2 linked regions of the Pseudoduganella albidiflava genome follow. The protein of the gene in region 2 interacts with the protein of the main gene of each other region in a pairwise test. Links are inferred from orthologs where the notes say so. Each region holds a gene or a part of one and is shown on either strand. Other genes may lie near its edges. The genes, in order: rlmB and tsaE.

Evidence for each region.
Region 1: the proteins of tsaE (region 2) and rlmB interact in binary tests that used the Escherichia coli proteins (3 or more experiments, as listed by UniProt). The link is inferred for Pseudoduganella albidiflava from one-to-one orthologs.

What each region holds. Positions count from the first base shown.
Region 1 is NZ_CP036401.1:4,267,139-4,276,360, forward strand. Bases 2,723-5,568 are described here. They hold rlmB (23S rRNA (guanosine(2251)-2'-O)-methyltransferase RlmB), read right to left. Parts: upstream 4,596-5,568; coding sequence 3,849-4,595; downstream 2,723-3,848. Other genes in these bases: EYF70_RS17530 (YceH family protein), read right to left, coding at 2,723-2,877; cysE (serine O-acetyltransferase), read right to left, coding at 2,887-3,633; rnr (ribonuclease R), read right to left, coding at 4,665-5,568. Outside these bases: EYF70_RS17515 (ABC transporter ATP-binding protein), read left to right, coding at 1-301; EYF70_RS17520 (hypothetical protein), read left to right, coding at 298-1,347; EYF70_RS17525 (cyanophycin synthetase family protein), read left to right, coding at 1,512-2,018; more of EYF70_RS17530, read right to left, coding at 2,167-2,722; more of rnr, read right to left, coding at 5,569-7,349; EYF70_RS17555 (IS1595 family transposase), read left to right, coding at 7,959-8,873. UniProt on the Escherichia coli protein: Specifically methylates the ribose of guanosine 2251 in 23S rRNA.
Region 2 is NZ_CP036401.1:599,730-608,827, reverse strand. What follows is about bases 2,739-5,460. They hold tsaE (tRNA (adenosine(37)-N6)-threonylcarbamoyltransferase complex ATPase subunit type 1 TsaE), read left to right. Parts: upstream 2,739-3,722; coding sequence 3,723-4,199; downstream 4,200-5,460. Other genes in these bases: EYF70_RS02615 (N-acetylmuramoyl-L-alanine amidase), read left to right, coding at 4,163-5,460; queG (tRNA epoxyqueuosine(34) reductase QueG), read right to left, coding at 2,739-3,673. Outside these bases: EYF70_RS02645 (response regulator transcription factor), read left to right, coding at 1-327; EYF70_RS02640 (AAA family ATPase), read left to right, coding at 336-1,067; EYF70_RS02635 (MarR family winged helix-turn-helix transcriptional regulator), read left to right, coding at 1,183-1,683; EYF70_RS02630 (CPBP family intramembrane glutamic endopeptidase), read left to right, coding at 1,680-2,534; more of queG, read right to left, coding at 2,585-2,738; more of EYF70_RS02615, read left to right, coding at 5,461-5,563; EYF70_RS02610 (D-hexose-6-phosphate mutarotase), read left to right, coding at 5,573-6,367; EYF70_RS02605 (carbonic anhydrase), read right to left, coding at 6,563-7,582; EYF70_RS02600 (VTT domain-containing protein), read right to left, coding at 7,665-8,291; EYF70_RS02595 (peptidylprolyl isomerase), read left to right, coding at 8,449-9,098. UniProt on the Escherichia coli protein: Required for the formation of a threonylcarbamoyl group on adenosine at position 37 (t(6)A37) in tRNAs that read codons beginning with adenine.

The sequences.
Region 1 (9,222 bases), 3.7 Mb from region 2 along the record:
CACGCACCAGATCGAGGAAGTGGAACACATCCTGTCGGACGTGCTGTTCATCCGCGAAGGCCGCATCGCGCTGGCTGCCTCGATGGAAGAGATCGGCGAGCGCTACACGGAAGTCATGGTCCACCCGCAGCACACGGCCGCGGCCGCGGCGCTGCAGCCGCTGACGCAGCGCACCGTGTTCGGCAAGAGCGTGATGCTGTTCGATGGCGTGCCCAGGCAGCAACTGGAAAACCTTGGCGAACTGCGCACGCCCAGCGTGGCGGACCTGTTCGTCGCCAGCATGAAGGGGAGCTACGAATGAAGACGATGCACAACACCGTGCCGGAGATGACGCCGGATGCGCCGCCGGCCCCCGCGCCAGTCCGCCGCGTGGCCTGGCTGCGCACGACCATGCCGTGGCTGATCCGCCGCGAAATCTGGGAACACAAGGGCATGCTCACCTGGGTGCCGCTGGCGATCTCTGCGCTGCTGATCGCCTTCGTGCTGGCCGCCGCAGTGATGGGGCACGGCGGCACGATCCACTTCGATGGCAACACGATCGGCGGCAAGGACATGGTCATCCAGCTCGGCGACCGCCAGAAGCAGGCGGCGGTCGAAACGGCGGCCACCGTGTATCCGGTCGGGGCGGCGGTGCTGTACCTGTCGCTGGCGTTCATGGTGTTCTTCTACAGCCTCGGCGCGCTGTACGACGAGCGCCGCGACCGCAGCATCCTGTTCTGGAAGTCGCTGCCGGTGTCGGACAGCGCCACCGTGCTGTCGAAAGCCGCGATCGCCCTGCTCGTGATTCCGCTGCTGGTGGTGGTGGTGGAGCTGGCGACGTCGCTGGTCATCCTGGCCATCATGCTGGTGATGACGGCCAGCAAGGGGCTCAACCTGGCCGGGCCGGTACTCTCGCATCCCCAGCTCTGGCTGGCGTTCGTGAAATTACCCTCGCTGGTACCGGTGTATGCGCTGTGGGCACTGCCGGCGGTCGGCTGGCTGCTGCTGGTGTCGGCCTGGGCACGGTCGAAAGTGTTCCTGTGGGCTGTCGGCGTACCCGCACTGGCGATGGTCGTGCTGTTCTGGGCTGAAAAAAGCCTTGGCCTGGCGCTCAATGCCGGCTGGCTGGTCGAGAAGTTCATCAGCCGCCTGCTGGTCAGCGTGATGCCGGCCACGTGGCTGATGGCCGACGGCCTGGCCGCGCGGGTACGCGACGGGGTTCGCGAAGGGCCGGCGGCGATCTCCGACACGCTGTACGAGGCTTCCTGGGCCGCCGTGGCGACACCCGAGATGCTGTGGGGTGCGCTCGCCGGGGCCGGCATGATCGCCGCCGCCATCTGGCTGCGCCGCCGCCGCGAAGAGGGTTGATACGGAGTTTGATGCATCGCAGCTCAGCTGTAAGCGGTGTCTTACAGCGTTACCAGACCCGCACCGATGCCGGTAGCGGGCGATGGTTGGGATAATGGCAACCATTCCGCCAGCGCCAGACCTCCCGGTCTCGCGTTGGCTGTTGCTTTAAAGGATGGTTCACCATGAAAATTATCGACCAGCGTTACCTCGACGGCGCCAACCGCTACTGCACCGAGCCTTGCCTGCTGAGCATTCTCGATCTCGGCCACCCTGCCCCGTATTCCGCGAGCGACATGCAGCAGTTGCGAGCGCGCCTGAAGACCGTGCTGCCGGGCTTGCGACAAGGCCGCAGCCTGATCGGCGTGGTGGGCGACGACGTGGACGCGCCGGGCCGCGGCCTGCAGCTGGCACGCCTGATCCAGAGCGTGGCGATCGAACTGCACCGCCTGACCGGCGACGAGGTGATGATGGGGTTTGTCGGCGGCGTGCCGAAGATGCCGGGGCGCTACCGGCTGATCCTGCCGTTCCGCTGCGGCACCGTGGCCAACGCAGCGCTCAAGCTGGCGACCGAACTGGTCGCCGCCCTGCTGGCCGGGCAGCCGTACCGGCTGGATGAAGGGCTGGCCGAACTGCGCGGTATCGCCGCGGCCAGCGCGCCGACGCAGCCGTCCATCCGCATTGCCGCCTGAATTGGCCGGGTTGCTGCCTTGGTAGCCCGGATCGCCGCTGGATTACCCGCACTGCTGCCGGTTTCCCGCACTGCTGCCGGTTTCCCGCACCGCCGCGCCAGCGATGGCCCGGCCGGGCGCCCGCGGCTACCGCTGTCGCCGCGGCGGCTTATTCGAACTGCCGCTTGAATTGCTCGAACTGTTCCGCCAGCGCCGCGTAGTCGGCGCGTAACTGCTGCACTTCCAGCTCCAGCTGGGCCACGCGGTCGGCCCGCGAGGCGCCGCCAGGCGCCACCGCCGCCGTTCCATAGCCCGCCTCTTCCCTTGCCAGCTGGATTTCCCCGCCCAGCAATTGCCCGTAGCGCGGCTCCTTGGTGCCCGGCGCCAGCGCCAGCTTCGCCACCACCGGCGGATATTTGTCGATCAGGAACTGCAATGCCTGTTCGACGTCCGCCACCGTCTTGAACTCATGCAGCCGGCCCGTGCGCGTGCGGATCTCGCCGGCGGTCTGGTGGCCGCGCAGCATCAGGATCGTCAGCACGGCCAGCTTGTCCTGCTCGAGCGACCATTTGATGCGCATGCGGTGCTCGTATTTCGTGACGCGGGCGCCGGCCGCCGTCACGGCATTGACGAGGCGGCGCTCGGCCAGGCGGGCCAGCACGTCGGCCACCGTATCTTCCGAAATCTGCATCACCGGATCGCGGCTGGACAGCTGGTTGCAGCCGTTGGTCAGCGCATTCAGCGACATCGGATAGTTATCCGGCGTCAGCGCTTCCTTTTCGGCCAGCACGGCCAGCACGCGGATCTCGAACGGGTCCAGCGTATCGCCCGAGGCATTCGCTGCGGAGCTATCCGCCGGGGTGTTTCCTGCATCTGTCATGTCTGTTCCTCAATCGACCAGCTTGTTCAGTTGGGCGGGATCGGGCTTGCCGACAGCCTCGATATCCCCGCATTGCAAACCGCTTTCCTTCAGCAGCGCAATGATGCGCTCGATCTGCCGTTCCTGCGCCGCCGCGTGGTTGATCAGGCCATGCAGCGCTTTCGACATGGGGTCGTCGCCATTCGGCGTGACGCCATAAGCCGCGAACAGGCGCTGCGCATGGCGCTGCGTGTCCGGCTCGTGCTTCTGGACGATCTGGGCCGGATTGCCGACCGCCGTCGCCCCCGGCGGCACCGGTTTCAGCAGCACGGCGTTCGAGCCCACCTTGGCGTACTCGCCCACCGTGAAACCGCCCAGCACCTTGGCGCCGGCGCCAACGATCACGCCACGCTCCAGCGTGGGATGCCGCTTCTCTCCCGGCGCCAGCGACGTACCGCCCAGCGTGACGCCCTGGTAGATCGTGCAATCGTCACCGATGACCGCCGTCTCGCCCACCACCACGCCGAAGCCGTGATCGATGAAGACACGCCGGCCGATCGTGGCGCCGGGATGGATCTCGATGCCCGTAGCGATGCGCGCCAGCGCGCTGATGAAGCGGCCCGGCCATTTCAGGCCGTGGGTCCAGCACCAGTGTGCCAGGCGGTGCGCGACGATCGCATGCAGGCCGGGGTAGCACGTCAGCACCTCCCAGGCGTTGCGTGCGGCGGGATCGCGTTCGATGATGCTGCGGATGTCTTGGCGCAGGTGGCGAAACATGGGTGCTCGGGAGGACGGTCGAACCACGATGGTAGCGCATCGGCAGGCGCCTTGCAGGCTGGCGCCCGCACCCGACCAGCCCTGCTGTCGCGTGCGCACCGGGGGAAAGTTCGGGCGCAAGTCTTTCGGCTGAAACCCGTTCAGCCGGAAGTCGCCCAGGCGGCAGTCTTCCGGCTGCAAGCCCTTCGGGCGGAAGCCTTCAGACTGGAAGCCCTTCAGACTTCCTTCGCCATCCGCTGGCGGCGGGCTTCGTACAGGCACACGCCGGAAGCCACCGACACGTTCAGGCTCTCGACGGAGCCGAACATCGGGATGCTCACCAGCACGTCGCAGGTTTCACGCGTCAGGCGGCGCATGCCCTCGCCTTCGGAACCCATCACCAGCGCGGTCGGGCCGGTGAAGTCGGCTTCGTACAGGCCCTTCTCGCCGTCGTCCGAGGTACCGATCAGCCAGATGTCGCGCTCCTTCAGTTCGCGCAGCGTGCGCGCCAGGTTCGTGACGGTGATGTAGGGCACGGTCTCGGCCGCGCCGCTGGCCACCTTGGCGGCAGTGGCGTTCAGGCCCACCGCGCGGTCCTTCGGCACGATCACCGCGTGCGCGCCGACGCCGTCGGCCACGCGCAGGCAGGCGCCCAGGTTGTGCGGGTCGGTAATGCCGTCGAGTACCAGCAGCAGTGGCGGGCCGTCGATCGCGTCGAGCAGTTCGTCGAGGTTGCGCGCCAGCGCCAGCTGCGATGCGAAGGCGATCACGCCCTGGTGGCGGCGGGTGCCAACGATCTTGTCGAGGCGGGCCGAGTCGACCGGCATCACGCGCACGCCGGCCGCTTTCGCGTTGGCGATCAGGTCCTTCATGCGGCGGTCGTCGCGGCCGGCGTCGACGAAGATCTCTTCGACGGACGAGGCTTCATGGCGCAGGCGCGAGGTGACGGCGTGGAAGCCGAAAATCATTTTGTTCTTGGACATGGTACGTAGTTCTTGTGTGGCGAACGGGTTCGCCGGGGATGCGCCGCGGCGGGTGCCGCGGCGCTGGGATCAATGTTTCTTCCGTGCCTTGCCACTGGAAGCGGTGGCCGGCTTTCCGGCGGCCTGGGTCTTGCCGCGCTTGGCGGGAGCGGCCGGTTTGCCACGGCCCTTCGGCTGCGCTTCGAAGTCGAATTGCGGCAGCAGCGTGATCGAGGGGGCCGGTGCCGGGGCGGCCGCTTCGCCGCCTTCGCCGCGTTTCGGTTTGCCCTTGCGTGGCGCACCCGCTTCGTCGGCCACCTTGCGCGGGGCGCGCGGCGCATCTTCCTGGGCGAAGGCGGGAGCGGCGCCGCGTCCTCCGCCAGTGCCACCGTTGCCGGCACCGGCGCCCTTGCCGGCACCGCCGCGCGACGATCCGCCACGGGAGTTGCCGCGGCGTGGCTTGACGTCTTCCTCGCCGAAACCGTCGTCGTGGAATGCGGCGCCCTTTCGGCCACCGCGCGGCGGTGGCGGCGCCATGCCTTCGGTTTCGCTCGGCGCCAGGCGCAGGTCGATCTTGCGCGACTCCAGGTCCACGCGCACCACCTGCACCATCACGCGGTCGGTCAGCTGGTAGCGCTTGCCGGTGCGTTCGCCGCGCAATTCATGGCGCGCGTCGTCGTACTGGAAGTAATCGGCGCCCAGGTCCGTCACGTGCACCAGGCCTTCGACGAACAGCTGGTCGAGCTGCACGAAGATGCCGAAGGTGGTCACGCCGGTGATGATGCCGCTGAATTCCTCGCCCAGCTTGTCCTGCATGAAGTAGCACTTCAGCCAGGCTTCGACATCGCGCGATGCCTCGTCGGCGCGGCGCTCGTTGGCCGAGCAGTGCACGCCCAGCGCATCCCACACGGTGAGGTCGCGCGCCGCCTTCGGTTCCTTGCCGGCGGCCTTGTCCTTCAGCTGCTGGCGGCGCGTGGCGTTCGATACCGTGGTGTTCAGCACGCTCGTGTCGCCGATCTTCGGCTCGTACTTCTTGCCCTGCAAGATGGCCTTGATGGCGCGGTGCGTCAGCAAATCCGGATAGCGGCGGATCGGGCTCGTGAAGTGCGCATACGCTTCGTACGCGAGACCGAAGTGGCCGATGTTCTCCGGGCTGTAGACGGCTTGCTGCATGGAGCGCAGCAGCATGGTCTGCAGCAGGTTCGCATCGGGGCGCTCCTTGATCTTGCGCATCAGTTCGGCGTAGTCGCCGGCCACCGGCGTATCGCCGCCGCCCAGCCCCAGCCCCACCTGCTTGAGGAATTCACGCACCTGCGTGAGCTTTTCCTTGGTCGGCGCGGCGTGGATCCGGTACGTGCCCGGATGCTTGTGCCGCAGCAGCAGGTCGGCCGCGCACACGTTCGCGGCCAGCATGCATTCCTCGATCAGCTTGTGCGCATCGTTGCGGGTGCGCGGGATGATCTTCTCGATCTTGCCGGCCGGGTTGCAGACGATATAGGTCTCGGTGGTCTCGAAATCGATCGCGCCACGCTCCAGCCGGGCCTTCAGCAGCGCGTGGTAGACGGCATACAGGTCCTGCAGGTGCGGCACCAGGTGGGCGCGCTTGGCCGCTTCCGGCCCTTTCGTGTTCGACAGGATGGCCGCGACTTCGGTGTACGTGAAACGGGCCGCCGAGTGGATCACGGCCGGGTAGAACTGGTAAGCCTTGATCTCGCCCTGCGCGGTGACGACGGCATCGCAGACCAGCGTCAGGCGGTCGACGGCCGGGTTCAGCGAGCACAGGCCGTTCGACAGCTTTTCCGGCAGCATCGGGATCACCCGGCGCGGGAAATACACCGACGTGCTGCGCTCGATCGCATCGGTATCGAGCGCATCGTTCGGCTTCACGTAATGGGAGACGTCGGCGATGGCCACGATCAGGCGGAACGCATTGGTACGGCCGATCTTCACGGGCTCGCAGTACACCGCGTCGTCGAAATCGCGCGCATCCTCGCCGTCGATCGTCACGAGCGGCACGTCGCGCAGGTCGACACGATCGCCCCAGTCCTTCTCGTGCACCACGTCCGGTAGCCGGGCGGCCTGCTTCAGGGCCGCATCGGAAAACACGTGCGGCACGCCGAACTTGCGCACCGCGATCTCGATCTCCATGCCCGGGTCGTCCATGTCGCCCAGCACCTCGACGATCCGGCCGACCGGCTGCTTGAAGCGGCCCGGCTGCTCGGTGAGTTCGACGCTGACGATCTGGCCGCTCTTGGCCTTGCCGGGCGAACCGGCCACCAGGATATCCTGGCCGATGCGCTTGTCTTCCGGCGCGACGATCCACACGCCGTTATCCTTCAGCAGCCTGCCAATGATGTGCGTATTGCCCCGCTCGACCACTTCGACGATGCTGCCTTCCGGGCGGCCGCGGCGGTCGTAGCCGGTGACCTTGGCCAGCACCTTGTCGCCATGCAGTACCTTCTGCATCTCGCGTTCGGTGAGGAACAGGTCGTCGCCCGGTTCGTCGGGGATCACGAAGCCGAAGCCGTCGCGGTGCGCGCTGACGCGGCCGGAAACGAAACCGGAATGGTCGGCCAGCACATAGAAACCGCTGCCATCGGACCGGATCTGTCCGTCGCGTTCCATCGCGTTCAGGCGGCGCGTCAGCACATCCTGGGATTCGGATTTCACGTCGAGCGACATGGAAAGCGTACGCAGGTCGAGCGGCGCGTTGGCGCTACGGAAGATGCCGAGGATTTCCTCGCGGCTGGGAATGGTATGGGTCGTCTGGTTCAAAACTGTTCTTTGGTCTTATTAGGATGATTTTGAGGGAAAGGTGGCAGCATAGTGTACCGGAGGCGCGCGAGAATGCCTAACGCGCGCCAATTGGAACGTGCTCCCGGCGCACTGTCATCGCCCCTTTGACATTCGAAAAGATTGCTCTATAATCCTGGCTCTCGCAGCAATGCGGGAATGCTGTAAAGAGTCGATGTGCAGTGTGGAATGAAAGTTCATCTGGCGCAAAACTCTCCAAAGCGCTATCATAGCAGTAGTTGCACAGAGTTACATGCAGTGCCCACGTGGCGGAATTGGTAGACGCGCATGGTTCAGGTCCATGTGCCGCAAGGTGTGGGGGTTCGAGTCCCTCCGTGGGCACCACTCTACCGGATACCGGGCTGTTCAGCCCCGAGGCAAACCTTGATGGCAGTGCTGAGAATGCACTGCAAGCAGCCTCCGTAAAAAAGCCGTGAATCGAAAGATTCACGGCTTTTTTCGTTGGCGCTGTGCGCGGTAATTAGGGGAACTTCCCGCCGGAATCACGGTCTGACTTCCTGTTGAGATACTTCATGTATATCAGGAGGCGACATGGGCACGGCGGAGGTTGGAGTTCTGATCGAAGCGTTGATGCGGCAACAGCTCTCGGAAGATCAGGTCGCGTTGCTGCAGGACTTTCTTGCCTGCGTCGAGCCATCGGGCCAGTGCCCTCGCCTGATCGAGGAAGCCGCCGGAAAGCCACCATGTCCACATTGCGGGTGCCAGCGGTCCCACCGTTGTGGACAGGCCAGTGGCTTGCAGCGCTATCGCTGCGTGGCGTGCCGGCGCAGCTTCAATGCCTTGACCGGTACACCGCTGGCCCGTCTGCGCCTGCGCGACAAGTGGCTGCGATACCTGCAATGCCTGATCGAGTCGACCCCTGTGCGCTCGGCAGCCAGCCGCGTGGCGGTAGCCAAGTCAACCAGCTTTCGATGGCGCCATCGTTTCATCGCCGCCTTGCTCCGGGCGTCCCGTCCGCAACTATCAGGCATCGTCGAGGCCGATGAAACTTATTTGCTGGAATCACAAAAGGGCTCGCGCCACCTGGACCGCCCGCCCCGCAAACGCGGCGGCAAAGCCAGCCGGCGCGGCATCAGCAGCGAGCTGGACTGCATCCTCGTAGCTCGTGACCGCAACCGCCAAACCTGTGACTTCGTCACAGGCCGCGGCACGGTCACTGTTGGCCAGCTGATGAAACACCTGAAGCCCGTACTGGCGCCCGATGTACTACTCGTGACCGATGCCGCCAAGGCATACCAGGCATTTGCAAAGCAGGCCGGCATCACCCACGAAGCAATCAACGTGCGAGCCGGTATTCGGGCACGCGGTGCACTCCATATCCAAGGCGTCAATGGATGGCATGGCCGCTTCAAGACCTGGCTGCGGCGATTCAATGGTGTCGCGAGCCGCTACCTGGCCAATTACACCGGCTGGCAGCGCTTGCTCGATGCCGACGAGCCGACGGCGCCACGGCAATGGTTGCGCATTGCCGTGGCGCCAGCCTAGCTGATCAGCTCTTTTGTTGCGCTCGGCATGCAAAAAAGTTTCGTGACCATCGGCAAGGCTATTCAACGCGAACAGCGCCTTTTCGTTTACAGCCCGCTCTCGCCATCTCGACCGGAAATACCAGTTCGTTGTCAATAAATAAATTACAAAAAGATATTTTTCTTATTGCCGAGCTTGTATTTCCCCGATAATCTTTCTCGTCCGCGGCATACCGCTGCCGCATGGACGATCCGGGCGGATTGCAAGAGACCTCGACTCTCCGACTCCCCGGTAACGCCACCCGCGTGCTCATCCAGCCCGGCAGAAAGGCCATTCGCGCCCTTTCCCGACCAGTTCTTCCAGTCCCGAC
Region 2 (9,098 bases):
GACGTGCCGATGGCGGTCGATACCCTGAAGCGCGGCGCGTTCGACTTCTTTGAAAAGCCGTTCAACGACAACGACCTGATGGACCGCGTGCAGGAAGGCCTGGCACGCTCGCAGCAGGCCAGCGCGCATGCGGCGGTGCACGCCAGGCTGGCCACGCTGTCCTCGCGCGAGCGCGAAGTGCTGGACCTGATCCTGGCCGGCAAGATGAACAAGGTGGTCGCCGACGAACTGGGCATCAGCATGCGCACCGTCGAGGTGCACCGCGCCCATATCTTCGACAAGATGCAGGTCAAGACGGCCGTCGAGCTGGCCGGCTTGCTGAAGTAGCCATGGCGATGTCGCCCGCGTTCGCGATCAGCATGGCGCTGCTGCGCGACACGGTGCCGGACTTCGAGCGCTATCCGTTCTCGCTGCCCGCGGTGCGGCACCTCGACAAGCTGACCTTCCATCCCGCCGTGACGTTCATCGTGGGCGAGAACGGCAGCGGCAAGTCGACCCTGCTCGAAGCGCTGGCGGTGGCGCTGGGCTACAACGCCGAAGGCGGCAGCCGCAACTTCAACTTCGGCACGCGCGCCTCGCATTCGCAACTGCACGAGCATGTGCGCATCGCGCGCGGCTACCGGCGGCCCCGTGACGGCTACTTCCTGCGCGCCGAGAGTTTCTTCAACGTGGCCACGGAGGTGGAACGGCTGGGCATCCCGCTGGACTCCTACGGCGGCCGGCCGCTGCACGAACAGTCGCACGGCGAATCGTTCATGGCACTGCTGACGCACCGCTTCGGTGGCCAGGGCCTGTACCTGCTGGACGAACCGGAAGCGGCCCTGTCGCCCCAGCGCCAGCTGGCCGCGCTGGCGCGCATCCACCAGCTGGTGAAAGGCGGTTCGCAATTCATCATCGCCACCCACTCGCCGATCCTGATGGCCTATCCGGATGCGCGCATCTACGCCTGCCTGCCGGACGGCTTGCGCCGCACCGACTACGAAGACACCGAGCATTACCAGGTCACGCTGGACTTCCTGCGCAACCCGCGCCGCATGCTCGACACGCTGCTCGGCGAGGAACCGTGAGGGTGAGGCGGCGGTAATGGTGGCAATGGGGGTGACGATGATCGCCCTGCCCGGTCCGGCCGTAGCCCCAAAAAAATTTATTGAAATACATAAGCGCTTATGTAAATATGGCCGCATGAAACAAGGACTCGGCACCCAGTTGCGCCACCTGATCGAATTGCTCGATGGCGCCGTGGCCGCTTCCTACGAGGAAGCGGGGATCGACTACCGTCCGCGCTATACGCCGGTGATGCGCGCACTGGCCGAAGGCACGCCCCGCAGCGTGGGCCAGATCGCCGAAGCGGCCGGCATCACGCAGCCGGCCGCCACGCAGACGGTCGCGCTGATGCAGAAGGAAGACCTCGTGACGACCATGCCTTCGCCGGCCGATGCGCGCCAGAAGCTGGTCCGGCTGTCGGCGCGGGGGCAGGCCCTGCTGCCGCGCCTGCAGCAGTGCTGGGCCGCCACCAGCGCCGCCGCGGCCAGCCTCGATGCGGACTTGCCGTACCCCTTGTCCACCACGCTGGCGCAGGCGATCGACGCGCTGCGACAGCAATCCTTCGGCGCGCGGATCCGTGCCGCGCGTGTCCGGCTTTCGCCGGTCCCTCCCTTGCACGACCACCAGGAGAAATCATGAGTACCGCATCGTTTTCGGCCCCCTCCCGCCCCTCGCTGGGCAAGCGCCTGCTCGCCAACGGGTTCGTGCGCACCCTGCTGGGCATCCTGGCGGTGCTGGTGCCCATGAGCGTGGCGCTCGGCCTGTCCGAAATCGTGCCCAAGCCGTACCGCCTCGGCTGGCCCTTCCTGCTGGCGGCCGCCGCGATCGTGGCCGGCTACCGGTTCTACGTGCGCAAGATCGAACGACGCGAGGTGACGGAACTGGCGCTGCCGGGCGCCCGGGCCGAGCTGCTCAACGGCCTCGGCATCGGTGCGCTGCTGATGCTGGCGTGCAGCGTGCCGCTGCTGGCCGGCGGCGTCTACACATACACCGGCCTGGCGCACTGGAGCGCCGTGCTGAAGCCGCTGCCGGAACAAGTATTCGTGGCTTTCATGGAAGAGATCCTGTTCCGCGCCGTGCTGTTCCGGCTGCTGGAAAAGGCCTGGGGCACGTCGATCGCGCTGGCGGTGTCGAGCCTGGTCTTCGCCGCCGCCCACCTGCCGAGCGAGCACATCAGCACGGTCGGCGTGCTGGCCACGGTGGCCGCCTCGGCCGCGCTGTCGGCCGGCTACATCGCCACGCGCCGGCTGTGGGTACCGATCGGCATGCACTTCGCCTGGAACTACCTGTTCGATGCCGTGCTGTCGATCCCCGTTTCCGGCCACGCGGCGCGCGGCTGGATCCAGGTCACCGCCAGCGGCCCCGAATGGCTGAGCGGCGGTGCCTACGGTATCGAGGGCTCGGTCATCACCATCGCGGCCTGGGGCGGTGCCGCCATCGTGCTGCTGCTTGCCGCCCGCCGCAAGGGGCAGTGGCTGCCGCGGCCCTGACGCCAGCCGTGCAGCAAGTCAGCCGTGGTACAAGTCAGCCGTGCTACAAGTCAGCCGTGCCGGGCCAGCGCCCAGGCCACGTGCTCGCGCACCAGCGCCGACGGATGGTCCAGGCGTGAACGCAGCGCGGCGAGGATGGCGGCATCGCCGCGGGCGCCCAGCGCCGCGGCGTTGCCGAGGCCGACGGCCAGGTTGCGCAGCCACCGCTCATGGCCGATGCGGCGGATCGGGCTGCCTTCCATGTTGCGGTTGAATTCTTCTTCGCTCCAGCCGAACAGCGTGATCATCGAGGCATGGCCCAGGCCATGGCGCTCGTCGAAATCCGGCAGCGTGGCGCGGCCGGCGAACTTGTTCCAGGGGCAGGCGGTCTGGCAATCGTCGCAGCCGTACACGCGGTTGCCCAGCAGCGGCCGCAGGTCTTCCGGGATGCTGCCCTTCAGCTCGATCGTCAGGTAGGAAATGCAGCGGCGCGCATCGAGCCGGCCGGGACCCAGGATGGCGCCGGTCGGGCACACCGTGATGCAGGCGCTGCACGCGCCGCAGTGTGCTTCCGTGGGCGGGTCGACCGGCAGCGGCAGGTCGACGAGGATCTCGCCCATGAAGAACATCGAGCCGGCCTCGCGGTTGATCAGCAGGGTGTGCTTGCCGCGCCAGCCCAGGCCGGATTTTTCCGCCAGCGGCAATTCCATCACCGGCGCAGAATCCGTGAACACCCGGTAACCGAATTCGCCTACCTCGCTGCGGACGCGGTCGGCCAGCTGCTGCAGGCGCGCGCGCAGCACCTTGTGGTAATCCCTGCCCCGCGCGTACACGGAAATCACGGCAGCCTGTGGATCGGCGAGCCGGGCCTGTTCCCGCGCACGCCAGCCGGCATCGTGCGACGCCGGCAGGTAATCCATGCGCGCCGTGATCACCCGCACGGTACCTGGCACCAGCTCGGCGGGGCGGGCGCGCTTCATGCCGTGCGCCGCCATGTAGTCCATCTCGCCGTGCATGCCGGCGTCGAGCCAGGCCTGCAAGCCCGCCTCCGCCGCCGCCAGGTCGATGTCGGCGATGCGCACTTCGGCGAACCCAAGTTCGCGCCCCCACCGCTTGATGGCGGCGGCCAGGGTGGACAACACTTCGGGAGAAAGGGACATCGGGCGGTACAATGGCGGCAGCAATCCACCATTTTATGCGATCCCACCCATGAAAGCCCACCTGCGCGATGAAAGCCACACGCACGCCCTCGGCGTTTCGCTGGCGCGCGCCCTGCTGCCCGGCCTGTCGATCCACCTGCACGGCGACCTCGGCGCCGGCAAGACGGCGCTCACGCGCGCGCTGCTGCACGCGGCCGGCCACGCGGGCACCGTGAAGAGCCCCACTTACACCCTGTCCGAACCGTACCGGGTCTCGCTCGACGGCCAGCCCGTCAACGTGATCCACTACGACCTGTACCGCATGGGCAGCCCGGAGGAATTCCTCGACGCCGGCTTCCGTGAAGACTTCGACGGCCACAATATCTGCATCGTCGAGTGGCCTGAAAAAGCCGAAGGCGTACTGCCGCCGCCCGACCTGAGCGTGACGCTCGGCGTGGCCGGCGACGGACGTGATGTAGAATTGCAGGCGTTCTCCGCATTAGGTTTGTCATGCCTGCAACGCCTCCACTTCCCCCAGATCCTCTGATCGCTCCTTCGCGCGGCCGCACCCGCCGCACCTTGCTGAAGGCCGGCGGCACGCTGCTGCTGTCGGTCCTGGCGCCGCTGCCGGCCCGCGCCGCGCAGATCCTGGCCGTGCGCGTCTGGCCGGCGGAGGACTATACCCGCGTCACGCTGGAAAACGACGCCGAGCTGAAGACCTCGCATTTCATCGTCAAGGATCCGGAACGCCTGGTGGTCGATATCGAAGGCCTCGACCTGAACCCCGAGCTGAAGTCGCTGGTGGCGAAGATCCAGTCGAACGACCCGTACATCCGGCAGGTGCGCGTGGGCCAGAACCGGCCGGGCGTGGTGCGCCTGGTGTTCGACCTGAAGGAGCATATCCGCCCGCAGGTGTTCACGCTGGCGCCGGTGGGCGAATACAAGCACCGCCTGATCTTCGACCTGTATCCGGTGCACGAGGTGGACCCGATCGCGGCCATGATCGAAAAGGGCGAATGGTCCAGCGACGGCGTGCCCGTGGGCCAGCCGCAGGTGGCCGAGCAGCACCCTGCCCCGGGCCTGCCGCTGCCGGACAACCGGCTGCCCGCGCCGGGCGTGCCGTCCGAGGCGGTGCCGCGGCCGGACATCGCCAAGGTGGAACCGCACAAGCCGGAAGCGCCGAAGAAAGCCGACAAGCTGGTGCGCATGCTGACGATCACGCTCGACCCCGGCCACGGTGGCGAGGACCCCGGTGCGATCGGCGGACGCGGCAGCCGCGAAAAGGATATCGTGCTGGCGATCGCCAAGCGCCTGAAGGAAAAGCTGGAACAGCACCCGAACATGCGCGTGATGCTGACGCGCGATGGCGATTACTTCGTCCCGCTCAACAAGCGCGTGGAAAAAGCCCGCAAGGTCGATGCCGACCTGTTCGTCTCGATCCATGCCGATGCCTTCGTCAAGCCCACCGCGCGCGGCTCCTCCGTGTTCGTGCTGTCGGAAAAAGGCGCCAGCTCGTCGGCGGCACGCTGGCTGGCGAACAAGGAAAACCAGGCCGACCTGATCGGCGGCGCCCAGTCGGGCGGCGGCGATCCGCAGCTGGCCAGCGTGCTGTTCGACCTGTCGACCACGGCGCAGATCAACGACAGCCTGAAGGTGGGCAAGGCCGTGCTGCAGCAGATCGGCGGCATCAACCGGCTGCACAAGAACGCCGTCGAACAGGCCGGCTTCGCCGTGCTGAAGGCGCCGGACATCCCGTCGATCCTGATCGAGACGGCCTTCATCTCGAACCCGGAAGAAGAAGCGCGCCTGCTCGACAACAATTACCAAGACCAGATCGCGGACGCCATCGTGAAGGGCATCCGCTCGTACTTCGCCAAGAACCCGCCGCTCGCCAAGAACCGGCTGACCTGAGGATCCCGCATGCAAGAGACAACGTTCGGCCAGCTCCCGGCCGTGAGCATCACCGCGCCCGACGGCGCGCAAGCGACCATCGCGCTGTACGGCGCGCACCTGGTGTCGTGGCGCACGGCCGATGGCCGCGAGCGCCTGTTCATGAGCGAAGCCTCGCCGCGCGACGGCAGCGCCGCGATCCGCGGCGGCGTGCCGGTGATCTTCCCGCAGTTCTCCACCCGCGGCCCGGGCCAGCGCCATGGCATCGCCCGGCTGTCGCACTGGCGCCTGGGCGATCATGGCAATGACGCCACCACGGCCTGGGCCGAGTTCCTGCTGACGCAGGAGGACGTGCCGGCCGAACTGGCGCGGGGCTGGCCGCACGCCTTCGCGCTGGCGCTGCGCTTCACGCTGCGGCCCGACGGGCTCGAGATGCGCTTCCACGTCCGCAACACGGGCGGCGAACCGTTCGATTTCGCCTGCGCGCTGCACACCTATTACGCCGTCGACGCCTTCACGGGCACGGTGCTCACCGGCTTGCCGGACACGTCGCCGCTGAACTTCGGTCCGCCGCTGGACAACGTCTATCCGGCTCCGGCCGGGCTGACCCTGCAGCCGGGCACCGGTACCGTGCAGCTGGCACAGCAGGGATTCACCGAATTTGTCGTGTGGAACCCGGGGGCCGAGGCGGCTGCCAGGCTGACCGACCTGCGGGACGACGAATGGCAGCGCTTTGTCTGCATCGAACCCGCGCGGGTCGACCAGCAGCCGCTGGCCGCCGGTGCCGACTGGACCGGCGTGCACACCATCACGGTGGCCCCGTAACAAAGCCGGTCCGGCAAGCGCCGGACAAAAAAGACGGGCGCATCGCTGCGCCCGAATACTACCCTCACTGAAAACAGCCGCTTCACCCGCATCGATCTGCCGCCTGCCGAGCCCGTGTCAGCGTGCCTGACACCCTGACACGGGCTCGGCAGCAAGATGGCCTACTGCGATTCCTTGCCTACTGCGATCCCTTGCCTACTGCGATTCCTTGATCATCCGCCCCGCGGCCGCCTGCACCGGCCGGGCATTGAGCGGATACAGCCGCGAGAACAGTGCCATCTGCTCGGGCGAGGCCTGCACCGGCTCCTTCATCACCAGCCACAGCACGCCTTCCGTGCAGGGCGGCTCGGTCAGCGAGCCCATGTAGGTGTAATAGTCGCGCCGTTCCGGCAGCAGGTCGTTCGGGTTGAACACGATCGACGGCGTGAAGGTATCCTTCTTTTCCAGCGGCAGGTTGTTCCACACGGTCTGGATCGCCGCCTGTGGGCGGCCCCGCTGCAGCATCAGGGCCAGCACCGCGATGCGCCCTTCGATATCCTTGTGCACCAGGTGGATGCCCATCTCGTAGGTCTTGCCGTTGACGCGTTCTTCCGCCGGGCGGTGGAAATGCAGCTGCTGCAGCTCGTAGGTGCGTCCGGCCACGGACAGGAAATTGCCGGTGCCCAGCGCCACCTGCACGGTATGGCCGTTGTCGGTCACGGAAAAGCCGGACGGGCGGTAGTCGAAGGCGATCTGTTCCAGGTCGACCTTGATGCCGTCGCGGATATCGATCGGCGACTGGCGTTCGCCGCCATTGCACTTGTTCCAGGCGGCGTTGATCTTGCTCCAGTTGGCGGGCCCGAACTCGCCTTCGTACGTCCAGAAGGTGCCGTTGGCGGGCGGCGGCTGGGCGGGCACGTAGGCGGCTTTCGCGGCATGTGCCTGCGCCTTTCTCGCCCGGGCGGCGGCCGCGGCGCGGGCGGCCTGGTTGGCTTTCATCTGCGCCAGCCGCTCGGCGATCCTGGCCGACAGCTCGGCTTCGGCCTGCTCTTCCTCCTCGCGCGCCGACAGCTTCCTGCCCGGCTTGCCCGGCTTGGCCTTGGGATTGCCGATGCCCATGGCATCGTCGCGCGCGGGCGAAGACGGCTGCACGCCGGCAATCCGGGACGGGGAATCGTTGGCACTTGCCGAGCCGAGGGCCAGGCAGCACGCGGTGAGGGCAAGCAGCTTGCGCATGTCAATCCGGGGCAGAAAACAGAATTGCCCCGGTTAACGGATGCCGTACGGAAAAACTTGAGGTTTTTTTGCTTGAGAGAAATCAGCGGCCCAGCATGCGGCGGCTCATCTTCCACAGGCCGCCCAGCGCCACCGGGACCACGGCCACGCCCACGCCGATCAGCACGATCGTGGTCAGGTTGTCGCGCACCAGCGGCATGTTGCCAAAGAAGTAGCCGGCCGTGCACAGCGACCCGACCCACAGCACGGCCCCGGTCACGTTATAGAGCTGGAAGCGGGCAAAGGTCATGTCCGACACGCCGGCCACGAATGGCGCGAAGGTGCGCACCACTGGCACGAAGCGCGCCAGGATGATCGTCTTGCCGCCATGCCGCTCGAAGAAGTTGTGGGTGCGCTGCAGCGCATCGCGGTTGATCCAGCGGTAGTTGTGGGTAAACATGCGGTTGCCGATCGCTTCGCCGATCCAGTAATTGGTGGTGTTGCCGATCACCGCGGCGGAAATGAGCAGGAAGATCAGCAGCCCCAGGTGCATGTGGCCGGTGGCGCAGAAGGCGCCGGCAATGAACAGCAGCGTATCGCCGGGGAAGAAGAACAGGACCACCAGGCCCGTCTCGCAAAAGATGATGGCAAACAGGATCGCGTAGACCAGCGTGCCGTACTGCGCAATCAGCGTGTCCAGCGCCTTGTCGACGTGAACCAGCATTTCCATCAAGTGAACGAATTCCATAGTAGTCCTGTAAGGTTGCGGCGGGAATCATACACCAGCCCATTGGGGGAAATTCTTGCCGGCGCAACAAAGTTTTCAATAAATCAGTTTTAAAGATTACAATTTTTCAGCCCGCCCGGGCAAGCATCCAGGAGATCCGATGACCCGCTGGCCCCTCTATTTACTCGCATCCCTCGCCGCCACGCCACTGGCGGCGGCAGAACTGCCGCCGAAAGCGTCGGTCGCCGACGTGATCAAGGCATCGGCCAGCGCCGAATGGCGCCCGCTCGACCCGGCCAGCACCCTGTACCTGGAACTGCCGGCGGGCCGCGTCGTCATCGAGCTGGCGCCCGTGTTCGCGCCAAGGCATGCCGACAACATTCGCGCGCTGGTGCGCGACGGCTATTTCGACGGCCTGGCGATCCTGCGCGCGCAAGACAATTTCGTGGTGCAGTGGGGCGACCCGGACGAAGCCAATCCGCGCCCGCTGAAAACGGCCAGGGCCAAGCTGGACGGCGAATTCACGGTGCCACTGAAAAACGTCAGGGAATTCACGCGCCTGCCCGACCGCGACGGCTATGCGCCGCAGGTGGGCCATTCGAACGGTTTCCCGTCCGCGCGCGATCCGAAGAGCGGCCAGGCCTGGCTGGCGCACTGCTACGGCATGGTGGGCGTGGGGCGCGACGTGGGCGCCGACAGCGGCAACGGCAGCGCCCTGTACGCCGTGATCGGCCAGGCGCCACGCCAGCTGGATCGCAACATCACCGTGGTCGGCCGCGTGGTCGACGGCATGCCGCTGCTGTCGGTGAT